Linked DNA regions of Haloactinospora alba. The protein of the gene in region 2 interacts with the protein of the main gene of each other region in a pairwise test. Links are inferred from orthologs where the notes say so. Each region holds a gene or a part of one and is shown on either strand. Other genes may lie near its edges.

The links.
Region 1: the proteins of tsaE (region 2) and rlmB interact in binary tests that used the Escherichia coli proteins (3 or more experiments, as listed by UniProt). The link is inferred for Haloactinospora alba from one-to-one orthologs.

What each region holds. Positions count from the first base shown.
Region 1 is NZ_VFQC01000003.1:127,600-133,832, forward strand. What follows is about bases 2,312-5,287. They hold rlmB (23S rRNA (guanosine(2251)-2'-O)-methyltransferase RlmB), read left to right. Parts: upstream 2,312-3,295; coding sequence 3,296-4,279; downstream 4,280-5,287. Other genes in these bases: cysS (cysteine--tRNA ligase), read left to right, coding at 2,312-3,241. Outside these bases: ispF (2-C-methyl-D-erythritol 2,4-cyclodiphosphate synthase), read left to right, coding at 1-171; FHX37_RS21125 (hypothetical protein), read right to left, coding at 227-1,609; more of cysS, read left to right, coding at 1,838-2,311. UniProt on the Escherichia coli protein: Specifically methylates the ribose of guanosine 2251 in 23S rRNA.
Region 2 is NZ_VFQC01000001.1:3,260,954-3,267,040, reverse strand. Bases 1,148-3,977 are described here. They hold tsaE (tRNA (adenosine(37)-N6)-threonylcarbamoyltransferase complex ATPase subunit type 1 TsaE), read left to right. Parts: upstream 1,148-2,231; coding sequence 2,232-2,723; downstream 2,724-3,977. Other genes in these bases: tsaD (tRNA (adenosine(37)-N6)-threonylcarbamoyltransferase complex transferase subunit TsaD), read left to right, coding at 3,932-3,977; rimI (ribosomal protein S18-alanine N-acetyltransferase), read left to right, coding at 3,433-3,942; tsaB (tRNA (adenosine(37)-N6)-threonylcarbamoyltransferase complex dimerization subunit type 1 TsaB), read left to right, coding at 2,735-3,400; alr (alanine racemase), read left to right, coding at 1,148-2,126. Also shown: FHX37_RS14635 (PrsW family intramembrane metalloprotease), read left to right, coding at 1-339; more of alr, read left to right, coding at 999-1,147; more of tsaD, read left to right, coding at 3,978-4,975; FHX37_RS14600 (apolipoprotein A-IV repeat region-like domain-containing protein), read right to left, coding at 5,103-6,087. UniProt on the Escherichia coli protein: Required for the formation of a threonylcarbamoyl group on adenosine at position 37 (t(6)A37) in tRNAs that read codons beginning with adenine.

The DNA.
Region 1 (6,233 bases), on a different replicon or contig from region 2:
AACCGGCCGAAGTTCGGGCCGCGCCGCGCGGAGGCGCAGCGGGTGCTGAGCGCGGCGCTGGGGGCGGACGTCACCGTGACGGCCACGACGACCGACGGTCTCGGTCTCACCGGCCGGGGCGAGGGGATCGCCGCCGTGGCGACCGCGCTGTGCGTCGCCGGCGGCGAGTGACCCGCCCCCGGGTGGAACGGTTTCCCGTCTGAGGTGAGGGCGTGCCGCGCGGGACTCACTCCGCGGGCGGGGTGGGGCCGCTGCGTACCCGGCCGGACGGCGGCTCCTCGGGGAAGTCCGGCATCGGCGGACGGGGCGGTTTCCGCGTCACCGGCCGTGTACCGATACCGGCCGACACCCTCTCCTCCGCGCCGGAGGAAGCCTCACCGTCCGGTTCCGGCTCCCCGGCCGGCTCCGGAGCCCCGTCGGCGTTCTCGGGCGTGCCGGGGGTCGCGTCCCCGGCTGTGATGTCGGCCTCGTCGCTGGTGGGGTCCGCTGGCGGCGGATCGTGCACGAACCCCTCGTCCGCGGCGGCGCTCCCGTCCGGAACGGGGTCCGCGCCGTGCGGCGCCTGTCCGTCCGTTTCCGCCTCGGGTTCCGGTGGCACGCCGGCGTGCCCCGGGTGCGCTGCCTGCTGCGGGGTGCGTTTCGGCAGCGGTTCGGCGTCCGGAACCGGCGCGCCCGCCGTGGTGGCTTCCGGTGCCGCCCCGGCTGTGTCCTCCGCCTCCGCGGCTTCCGTGCCGCCGGCGGCCTGCGTGTCCTCGGTCCCCGCTGCGACGGGTTCCGGCGGCTGGCCGACGGACGAGACGGGCGAGGGGTCGGACACCTCCGCCGGTGCGGTCTCCGCGGGGGAAGCCTCCCGGAGGTCCGTCTCGGCACCGCCCGTCTCGGGAGCGGGACCGTCCGGGGCGCTCCGCGGCGGGACCACCTCGACACCCTCGTCGCTGCCCGTGCCGCGGTCCCCGGCGTCCCGCGCCTCCGGGATGGGGGCCGTGTCCGCTTCCGCGGCCCCGTCGGTCCGGGGCGGGTCGGACTCCCCGCGCTCCGGGGGCTCCGGCTCGGACATGGGGACGATGTCCCGGTCCTGGTCGTCGCTCTGCCCGTCGCCGTCCTGGGCGGGGACGGGTTCCCGCCCCCGCTCCTGTGCGGTGGTGACCTCCCCGCGCAGGTACATCAGCACCCACAGGAAGATCCGGAAGGCCACCAGCAGCGCCAGCCACGGCGCGGCGGCGGTGACCACCACCGCGATGCGCCAGGCCAGGTGGTGGTCCGTGGCCTGCAGGACACTGGCGCCCGCCGCGACCAGGATCAGCGCGAGAATCAGCACGTCGACCCAGATCCGGCGGCGCCGCGGAGCGGCGCGGAGCAGGTAGCTGGTCCAGAACGACATCAACAGCAGGAGGGTGAAGCCCGCCGGGTACAGGTGGGCGTAACGCGGCTCGACGTTGCCCTGCAGCGCCACCTGGTAGATGCCGTTGTAGGAGAGCAGCACGGCGAACGCGGCGATGATCAGCACACCGAGCCCGGTCAGTCCGATGGCGGCGGCGCCGGATCGTTGTCGGGGTTCGGCGCCGCCGGTGCCGGCGCTGGACGGTCTCGTGGAGGTTTTAGCGGCCATTGTGCGCAGCAGGGTAGCCCAGGAGATGCCACGAACACGAGATCGCACGCGGTATCGGTGGAAAACGGGAACGGGCGGCGCGTCGGGGAACGCCCGGCAGCGCCCGTGGAACACCTGCTCACCAGGTGAGGTGGGAGGTTTCGGGCATGGCCGATCGTGGTCAGCGGTCGTGCCCTTATTTCGGGTTCCGTGAACGGTGACGGGCGTGAAACGGCTACCCTTGGCAACGTGAGTCTGCGCTTCTACGACACTCGAACCCGCACGGTCCGCGACTTCACCCCGCTACGCGAGGGGTGTGCGTCGCTGTACCTGTGCGGCGCCACGGTGCAGGCGCCACCGCACATCGGCCACATCCGTTCCGGGGTGAACTTCGACGTGCTGCGGCGGTGGCTCATGTACAGGGGCTACAGCGTCACCCTGTGTCGTAACGTCACCGACATCGACGACAAGATCATCAACACCGCGCACTCCGAGGGGGTGCCGTGGTGGGAGATCAGTGAGCGCAACCAGCGCGCGTTCACCCACGCCTACGACATCCTGGGCTGCCTGCCGCCGACGGTGGAGCCGCGGGCCACCGGCCACGTGCCCGAGATGATCGAACTGATGCGCACCCTCATCGACAGCGGCCACGCCTATGAGGCCGGGGACGGCTCCGGCGACGTCTACTTCGACGTGCGCTCGTTCCCGGACTACGGGGCCCTGTCGAACCAGCGCCTCGAACAGATGCGCGGCGCGGGGGACACGGACACCGACAGCGGCAAACGCGACCCCCGCGACTTCGCCATGTGGAAGGGCGCGCGTCCGGGGGAGCCGAGCTGGGACACCCCGTGGGGGCGGGGGAGGCCCGGTTGGCACCTCGAGTGCTCGGCGATGTCCACCAAGTACCTCGGCGGCACGTTCGACATCCACGGCGGCGGGCTCGACCTGGTGTTCCCGCACCACGAGAACGAGATCGCGCAGTCCCAGGGGGCGGGCCACGGCTTCGCCCGGTACTGGCTGCACAACGGCCTGCTGACCACCAGCGGCGAGAAGATGAGCAAGTCCTTCGGGAACTCGCTGCTGATCCCGCAGATGGTGCGCAAGGTACGCCCGATCGAGCTGCGCTACTACCTCGCCCAGGCGCACTACCGTTCCACGATCGACTACTCGGACGAGGCGCTGTACGAGGCGGCCGCGGCGTTCCAGCGCATCAGCGGCTTCCTGACCCGGGCCGCCGAGATGGTCGGCACGGTGGAACCCGCGGCCGAGGTGCCGGAGGAGTTCGCCGCGGCGATGGACGACGACCTCTCGGTGTCCCAGGGGCTCGCGGTGGTCCACAACCATGTGCGGGACGGGAACGCGGCGCTCACCGACGGCGCCAAGGACCGGGTGGCCGAGCTCGCGGCGCGGGTGCGGGCGATGCTCGGCGCCGTGGGGCTGGACCCGTTCAGTGAACAGTGGGCGGGCAGCGGCGACAGTGGCCTGCGCGAGGTGGTGGACGCCCTCGTGTCCGTGGCACTGGAGCAGCGCCAGGCCGCCCGGTCACGCAAGGACTACGCGGCCGCCGACGAGATCCGTGACCAGCTTCTCGCGGCGGGTATAGCGGTCGAGGACACCCCGCGCGGGCCGCGCTGGGAACTCAGACGCGGCTGACGAGCGGGAATTCGCGGTCCCGCGCGACAGCGAACCAATGGGAGGGACGGCGTAATGCCGGCCAAGAGAAACAAGAAGGGCCCCACAAAGGGCAGCGGCGGCAAAGGGAAACGCGCCCTCCAGGGGAAGAAGGGCACCCTTCCCGCCGAACAGCGGCACTGGTACCCGAAGAAACAGCACGCGAAAGCCGTTAAGCAGGAAAAGAGAGCGGAGCAGAAACCCGCCCCGGACAGAACCGCGCCCGCCGGCCGTCGGAATACCGCACCGAGCGGAAAGGACGGTCCGGAACTGCTGGTCGGACGGAACCCGGTGGTGGAGGCGCTGCGTTCCGGCGTTCCGGCGACGAAACTGTTCCTGGCGAACAGCCTGGAGCAGGACGCGCGGGTGACCGAGGCGGCCCGCCTCGCCGGCGAGGCCGGGGTGACGGTGCACGAGGTGCGCCGCGCGGAGCTGGACCGCCAGTGCGAGAACAGCGGACAGGAGAAAGCGGCCCACCAGGGGCTGGTGCTGCAGGTGCGGCCGTACCGCTACTGGGCGGCCGAGGACCTGCTGGAGTCGGCGCGCGAGTCGTCCACATCGCCGCTGGTGGTGGCGCTGGACGGGGTGACCGACCCGCACAACCTGGGGGCGGTGGCGCGTTCCGCCGCCGCGTTCGGCGCGCACGGGCTCCTCGTTCCGGAACGCCGCGCGGCGGGTGTGACGACGGCGGCGTGGAAGACGTCGGCGGGTGCGCTCGCGCGTCTCCCGGTCGCCCAGGCCACCAACCTGTCCCGCGCGTTGGCGGGCTACAAGCAGGAGGGGGTGTTCGTCGCGGGGCTGGACTCCGAGGGGGACACCCGGCTGGACGAGCTGCCGGTTGCGAGCGACCCGCTGGCGATCGTGGTCGGCTCGGAGGGCAAGGGAGTGAGCCGGCTCGTCCGCGAGACGTGCGACGTGGTCGCCACGATCCCGATCAGCGGTGTGGAGTCGCTGAACGCGTCGGTCGCCGCGGGGGTTTCCCTGTACGAGGTGAACCGCCGCCGCGCGTTTGGGCAGTAGCCGCGAACCTGTACCATGCCTGTAGGGCCAGCGGCGCCCGGCCGACGTAGCTCAATCGGCAGAGCAATCGCCTTGTAAGCGATAGGTTAGGGGTTCGATTCCCCTCGTCGGCTCTTCTGCTGACATGGTTCCAGATCACGGGCGAAACGACGGCGGCAGTCCGGGGTGCTCCCGGGTGGCCGCCGTTTTTGTTGGTGTGGTCGGCCGGGGCACGTCGTTCCCTGCGTTTCCGCGGACTGAGGTCTATCCCCGCGTGCGCGGGGCTCACGTTGGCCCACAGCTCGTAGTACTGACTCACGGGGGTCCATCCCCGCGTGCGCGGGGAGCATCGTGGTCATGTCGCTTGAGACATACGCCCGTGTGGGTCCATCCCCGCGTGCGCGGGGAGCATACGTAGTCGAGCTGCTGCTGCTCGATGTTGGAGGGTCCATCCCCGCGTGCGCGGGGAGCATACATACTCCAAGCGACCAGGAGCTCAAACATCGGGTCCATCCCCGCGTGCGCGGGGAGCATCCTCTCTGACCTGGTCTTCTAGGTCGCGCGCATGCCCGTGTGTGCAACTTCTGGATATTCGGACATAGTACGCACACCCCTCACAAACGGACCACTGTCAGGCGGCGCGGCATCCACCACCGCGGCGAGGCCAGGAGACCACAACTGTCCTTACCGCGCACGCCCTGCCGACCACACCTCCGCGCGATCCCGGTGGGGTACCGAGGCTGAGAACGCGCCCCTACTCCCGCCCGTGTGTGGACCCGCTGCCAGCACAGCTCACAGGTGACCTCACCCGGCCCCATCCCCACATACGTGGGGCTCACTCCCGAGTTGCCCATGTGGTGCACCACGACAGCGGTCCATCCCCACGTGCGTGGGGATCACGGCCACCACCTGCGATAATGCGTGGCGTTATTCTTTTGTGATTCCACAGGGCCGGTATTCCGGCGAATGCGGTCAAGATCTGACCATACCGTTCCATCGGCCTGCACACATTCCCCTGAGAACACGAAAGTCTGGCCGCCCCTGGACGCAAGATGAAGGGGAAGAACGCCCGGGGGCGGAGTGTTCCCCCCATTACCTTTTAGGGCAGTTCCGCAACGGAACTCCCGGCCTTCGGCCCGGCATGACTGCTCCCCCCTGTCACCCATGATCCGGGGGGTGGTGTCACTGGGACCGAAGGCACCGCCAGACCGCTAATAGAAGCACGATCCGCCCTGGGCAGGATCTTCGTAATGTGGATGCCGGCAGACGGTGCCCGCCACGGCCGGGAAGACACATCATCAGCCAGGAGCACACGTGGCCGACACCCCCGATGACATCGGCGTCTACCTCGGCCTGGACGTCGGTAAAGGCGAACACCACGCCCGCGGCGTGACCCCCTCCGGAAAGACCGTGTTCGACAAGCGCCTGCCCAACAGCGAACCCAAACTCCGCCAGATGCTGGACAAGCTTTCCGCCAAGCACGGCACGGTGCTGGTCGTCGTCGACCAGCCCGCCTCGATCGGCGCGCTTCCGCTGGCTGTGGCCCGCGATGCCGGCTGCGCGGTGGCCTACCTGCCCGGACTGACCATGCGGCGTGTGGCCGACCTGTATCCCGGCGAGGCCAAGACTGATGCCCGTGATGCGGCGGTGATCGCTGATGCGGCCCGGGCAATGCCCCACACCTTGGGCGATGTGGCCCCTGATGACGAGACCACCGCCGCGCTGGCCATGATCGTAGGCCACGACGACGACCTGGCCGCCGAGGCCACCCGCACCCGCAACCGGCTGCGTGGGCTGCTCACCCAGCTCCACCCCGCCCTGGAGCGCGTCGTGGGCCCCGGATGGACCACCCCGCGGTGCTCACGCTCCTTCAGCGCCACCCCACACCTGCGCGTCTGCGCGAGGCCGAACGCGCTGGCCTGCTCGAGCTGATCCGCCCCGAGGCCCCTCGGATGGCCCAGCGCCTCATCGACGA
Region 2 (6,087 bases):
ACTCTTCCCGCGGCGAGCGCGCTTCCGGACGGCGCGGGCGACGGGGGAGTCGCGGTGGCCGCCGTCACGGTGCAGGAGGCCGGGCAGTGGCTCCGGGCGTTGCCCGCCCACGAGCGGCTGTGGGCGGCAGCCGCGGCGTTCGCCCTGGTGAACCTGGTCACGGTCGGGGTGGGCGTGCCGCACACCCACCCCGCGCTGCGCAACGTGCTGCGTCACCCGGGCAGCAGCCTCAGCACGATCCTGGGGGCCGCCGCTCCGGGCCAGCTCGGCTACGTCGCCGTGCCCCTGCTGGGCGGACTGCTTCCCGCAGGGGTGGTGCGGCTGCTGCGCCCCCGGTGAGGGGAGTTGTTCCTCACAGCCGCACCAGGTGCTCCAACGGGAACGGGGGACGTGCCAGCGGCCGCACCGCCAGCCGCAACAGCGCCAGCGGAGTGTCGTCACCGGCGGTGCGGTTGCCGTTCAACCGGCCGCATCCGGTGCAGCGGTGGATCAGGGCCCACTCGCCGTCCCCGCGCACGGACACGGACGGGAGCGGCACTCCGCCTTGCGGTCGCCGGGTGCGCCGTCGTCGACGTGCCTGCTCCACAGGCACACGGGACAGTGGTTGCGGTGCGCCGTCCCCGGTGCGCTGGCCGCCACGTCCGTGCGGCAGTTGAGGCAGCGGAACGACGCGGTACGGGAACGCTGTCGGTTCTGGGACACAGTGGTACTCCAGACGGGAACTCGGGTGGTGACGGGTGTCTCCGTCCTCCGAGCGCGCCCGGCGCCCCGTGCGGGAGTCGTGTCCCGCGCCGCCGGCCGTCGGGGGTCAGGCCGGCGGCGCGTCCCCGGCACGGGAGATGCGGGGCGCACTCGGAGCAGTCCGGTTCGTCGGCACGGGGCCACCTCTCTTCGTTCCACGACACCGCGGTCCGCCCGACAGTCGACCACCGCGGTACGGGCGGCGCAACCCGATTTCTCCGTACCGGTGACCGCGCACCCGTGCCAGACTGGACAGCATGCCGCCTACGTTCGCCGAAGCCCGCGTCGACCTGGGCGCGATCCGGGACAACATCGCGACCCTCCAGCGCACAGCACCCCGTTCGGCCGTCATGGGAGTGGTCAAGGCCGACGGTTACGGACACGGAATGCTTCCCGCCGCCCGGGCGATGCTGGCCGGCGGGGCGACGTGGCTGGGAACGGCGTTCGTGGAGGAGGCGCTCGAACTGCGCGACGCCGGCGTCGCCGCGCCGGCGGTCGCCTGGATCCTCCCGCCGGGCGCGCCCCTGGCCGACGCGGTCGCCGCCGGGATCGACCTCGGGGTGAGCACCCCCTCCCTCGTCACCGAGGCCGCCGCCGCGGGACGGGCGGCGGGGCGGCCCGCACGGGTGCACCTGAAGGCCGACACCGGTCTGAGCCGCGGCGGTGTCGTCGCCGAGCACTGGCCCGCCACCGTGGAGGCGGCGGCGCGCGCCGAGCAGGCGGGCGAACTGCGGGTGACCGGTGTCTTCTCCCATTTCGCCTGCGCGGACGAACCCGGCCACCCGTCCATCGCCGTCCAGCAGGAGGCGTTCGACACGGCGCTGCGGGCCGCCCGCGAGGCCGGGCTGCGGCCCGAGGTGCGTCACCTGGCGAACTCCGCGGCGACCCTGACCCTGCCGGATACCCACTTCGACCTGGTGCGGGCGGGTATCGCCGCCTACGGCCTGAGCCCCATCCCGGACCTCGCGGACACCGGCCTGCGCCCGGCCATGACGCTGCGCTGCGCCATCGCCCTGGAGAAGCGCGTACCGCCCGGCAGCGGGGTGTCCTACGGTCACCGTTACACCACCGACCGGGAGACGACGCTGGCCCTCGTCCCGCTCGGCTACGCCGACGGGGTGCCGCGCGCCGCCTCCAACGCCGCACCGGTGCTGGTCGCCGGGAAGCGGCGCACCATCTCCGGGACGGTGTGCATGGACCAGTTCGTCGTGGACCTCGGGGACGACGCCACGAACGGCCACGGCGAGTACGCCGTGCTGTTCGGCCCCGGTGACAGCGGCGAGCCCACCGCCCACGACTGGGCGAGCGTCCTGTCCACGATCCCCTACGAGGTGGTCACCCGCGTCGGCCCGCGGGTGCCGCGCGTCCACGTCGGCGTCTGCTGACGCCCATCCCGCGGGCCGCACGGGCGCTGCCGCCGCGGCCCTACCCTGGGAGGGAGCCCCGCGACGGGAACGGGGACCACCGGAACAGAGCACCACGGTGAGCCAATGTCTGACACCACAGCAGCGACCGCCGCGCACACCACCACTGTCACCGCGGCGAGTGACGCCGCCATGCGGGAACTCGGGCGGAGCCTGGCCGGCCGGTTGCGCGCCGGCGACCTGCTGATCCTCTCCGGCCCGCTGGGAGCGGGGAAGACCACCCTCACCCAGGGGATCGCCGAGGGGCTGGGGGTGCGCGGTCCGATCACCTCGCCCACCTTCGTACTGACGCGTGTCCACCCCTCCCGCAGCGGCGGACCCGACCTGGTGCACGCGGACGCCTACCGGTTGGCCGACGCCGCGGAGCTCGACGACATCGACCTGGACTCGAGCCTGGACGACACGGTCACCGTCGTGGAGTGGGGCTCGGGCCTCGCGGAGGAGCTGTCCGAGCGGCGGCTGGAGGTCGACATCGAACGCCACCCCGACGAGACCCGGATCGTGCGGTTCACCGGCCACGGCGACCGGTGGTCCGGCGCGCTCCCCGACACCGAATAAGCTGGTTGGCCGTGCTGCTTCTGGCTTTCGACACCGCTACCCCCGCCGTGACCGCAGCGGTATGCGCGGACGACGGGAAGAACGTCAACGTGCGCGCGAGCGCCTCCTCGGTGGACGCCCGCCGCCACGGTGAGCTGCTGACCCCGACCATCCGGCGGGTCCTCGACGAGGCGGGCGCCTCCCCGGGCGACCTCACCCACGTCGCCGTCGGTATCGGGCCCGGCCCCTACACCGGGCTGCGTGTGGGGTTGGCCACCGCCCAGGCGCTCGCCGGTTCCCTCGGTATCCCGTGCCACGGGGTTCCCACCCTGGACGCGGTCGCGTTCGCCTCCGGGCGGCGGGAACCGTTCATCGCGGTCAGCGACGCCCGCCGCAAGGAGGTGTTCTGGGCGCACTACGCCAACGCGGCCACCCGCACGGGCGAGATCGCCGTCGACCGTCCCGCCGACGTCGCCACCGGCGGCCTCCCGGTAGTGGGCCACGGCGCGTGGCTCCACGCCGACGTGTTCGGCGTGTCCGCCGAGGACGCCGAGCCGCTGTACCCCTCGGCCGCCGCCCTGGGCGAGGTCGCGCTCGGCCGGCTGAATGCCGGGGAGGAGCTTCCCGCCGCACGGCCGCTCTACCTCCGCAGACCCGACGCCGCCCAGCCGGGCTCCCCCAAGAAGGTGCGACAGTGACGGACGCCACCCCCGACTACGAACTGCGCCGGATGGCCGACGAGGACGTCGCCGCGGTGATGGAGCTGGAACGCGCCGTGTTCCACGGCGAGGCCTGGACCGAGGGGATGCTGCGCTCGGAGGTGGCCGAGCCCACCCGCTACTACATCGTGGCCGTCCAACCGGACCCGGGCGAGCGCATGGTCCTTCCGGGACGTCCGGGCAACCCGGAACGCGGCGAGATCCTCGGCTACGCCGGGCTGCGCATGGTCCCGCCGGAGGGCGACGTGCAGACGATCGCGGTGTCGTCCGCCCAGTGGGGCCGGGGGATCGGTGCCGCCCTGCTGACCGGGCTGCTCGACCGGGCCCGCCAGGAGGAACTGACCGAGGTCTTCCTGGAGGTGCGCTCGGACAACCCCCGGGCGCAGGAACTCTACCGGCGGTTCGGTTTCACCGAGATCGGGACGCGACGCAACTACTACCGGGACGCGGACGCGATCGTGATGCGCCGTACCGCACCGGAACAGGAACGACCCTCCGAGGGGAGTCACCATGGCCAGTAACGACGGTCACCCGCTGGTTCTGGGTATCGAGACCTCCTGCGACGAGACCGGTGTCGGTCTCGTGCGCGGGTGCGAGCTTCTCAGCGACGAGGTCGCCTCCAGCGTCGAGCAGCACGCCCGGTTCGGCGGGGTCGTGCCGGAGGTGGCCAGCCGCGCCCACCTCGAGGCGATGTCACCCACCGTGGAGCGGGCGCTGGACAGCGCGGGCGCGCGCCTCGAGGACGTGGACGCGATCGCCGTCACCGCCGGCCCCGGGCTGGCGGGAGCGCTGCTGGTGGGCGTGTCGGCGGCGAAGGCCTACGCGTTGGCGCTGGACAAACCGCTCTACGGCGTGAACCACCTGCTCGGGCACGTGGCGGTCGACCAGCTGGAGCACGGCCCCCTGCCCACCCCCTGCGTCGCGCTGCTGGTCTCCGGCGGGCACACCTCGCTGCTGCTGGTGCGGGACGTCGCCACGGACGTGCGGCTGCTCGGCGACACGGTGGACGACGCCGCCGGCGAGGCCTACGACAAGGTGGCGCGGCTGCTGGGGCTGCCGTACCCGGGCGGTCCGCCGATCGACCGCGCTGCCCGGGAGGGCGACCCGCTGGCGCTCCGGTTCCCGCGCGGCAAGCTGGGGGACGGCAGCTACGACTTCTCGTTCTCCGGTCTGAAGACCGCGGTGGCGCGGCAGGTGGAGGACGGGCAGAGCAACGGCCTCCAGCCGTCCGTGCCCGACATCGCGGGGGCGTTCCAGGAGTCCGTGGTGGACGTGCTCACCCGCAAGGCCGTGGACGCGTGCGTGGAGTACGGCGTGGGGCACCTGGTGATCAGCGGGGGTGTGGCGGCGAACTCGCGGCTGCGCGACCTCGCGGGCCAGCGCTGCGCCGAGACCGGGGTGGAGCTGCGGATTCCCCGGCCGCGGCTGTGCACCGACAACGGGGCGATGATCGCCGCGCTCGGGGCCGACATCGTCGCGGCCGGTTTCCCCCCGTCACCGCTGGATCTGGCCACCGACACCTCCCTGCCGGTGGAACGGCCGCTGGCGGGATGATCCGCACCGCCCGCGCGGCGTGCACCGGCCGGCGCACGGGTCCCGCCGGCGGGGGGTGACACGCGAGGGGGCCGACCGCGCGGGCCGGCCCCTGCCGTGAGCGTCGGAAGCGACGAGTCGGGTTCCTCTACTCGTCGTCGTCCTCGTCCTCGTCGTCCTTGCGGCGCTTCTTCTTCCGGTCGCCCGGCCGCAGCAGCGCCTCGGCGAGGGCGAGCATGGTCTCCTCCAGCGACGCCAGGCGCTTGGTGATGTCGTCGTGCGACGTCTCCACCGTGTCGCTGACCGTCTCCTCGAACTCGTGCCGGTCGGGCCGGGACTGCAGCTCACGCATCAGCGGTTCGAGGGAGTCCACCAGCCGCTGGTCGATCGCGGCGAGCTTGTCGGAGTGGTCGACCTGCGGGCGCTCCGCAAGTTCGGTGAGCCGGCGGTGCAGCTCGCTGACCTCCATGTTCGCGGGGAGCTGGCTGAGGCGCTGGTTGAGCGCCTCCAGCCGGTCGTCGACCGCCTCCAGCCGGCCGTCCACACCGGTGATGTGGCCGTTGACCCCTTCGAACTGGCCCTCGACGCCGTTGACCCGGCCCTCGATGCCTTCCAGGCGCCCGTTGATGCCGTCGAGTCGTCCGTCGACACCGTCGACCTTGCCCTCCACACCTTCGAAGCTGCCGTCGAAGTGTCCCTCGAAGGTGTCGAACCGTTCGCTCAGCCGGCCGAGTTTGTGCTCGAAGTCGCCGCTGAGGCTGGTGAAGTGCTGGTCGACCTTCTCGGTGATCCCCTTGCCGTGCTGGTCGACCTTCTCCGTGAGGTCCTTCTCGTGCTGGTCGAGCCGTTCGTGCACCGAGCTCCGGTGCTCCTCGAACAGTCCGGTGACGACGGTGTGCTGCTCGTCGGTCCTGGTGTTGAGCGTGTTGACGCTCTCCTCCACCGACCCGCGCAGCTCCTCGAGGGCCGCGGTGGTCGCGGCGAGGTCCTCCTCGGCCTTGGCGCGCAGGCTCTGGGTGTTCTCCTCCAGCTTGGCGGCCAGGTGTTCGCGGTGCTGGTCGTCGCGGTCCCGCACGTCGGCGCGGTGCAGTTCCAGCTGCTCGTTGAGCTCGGTGAGCCGGTCCTGCAGCTGG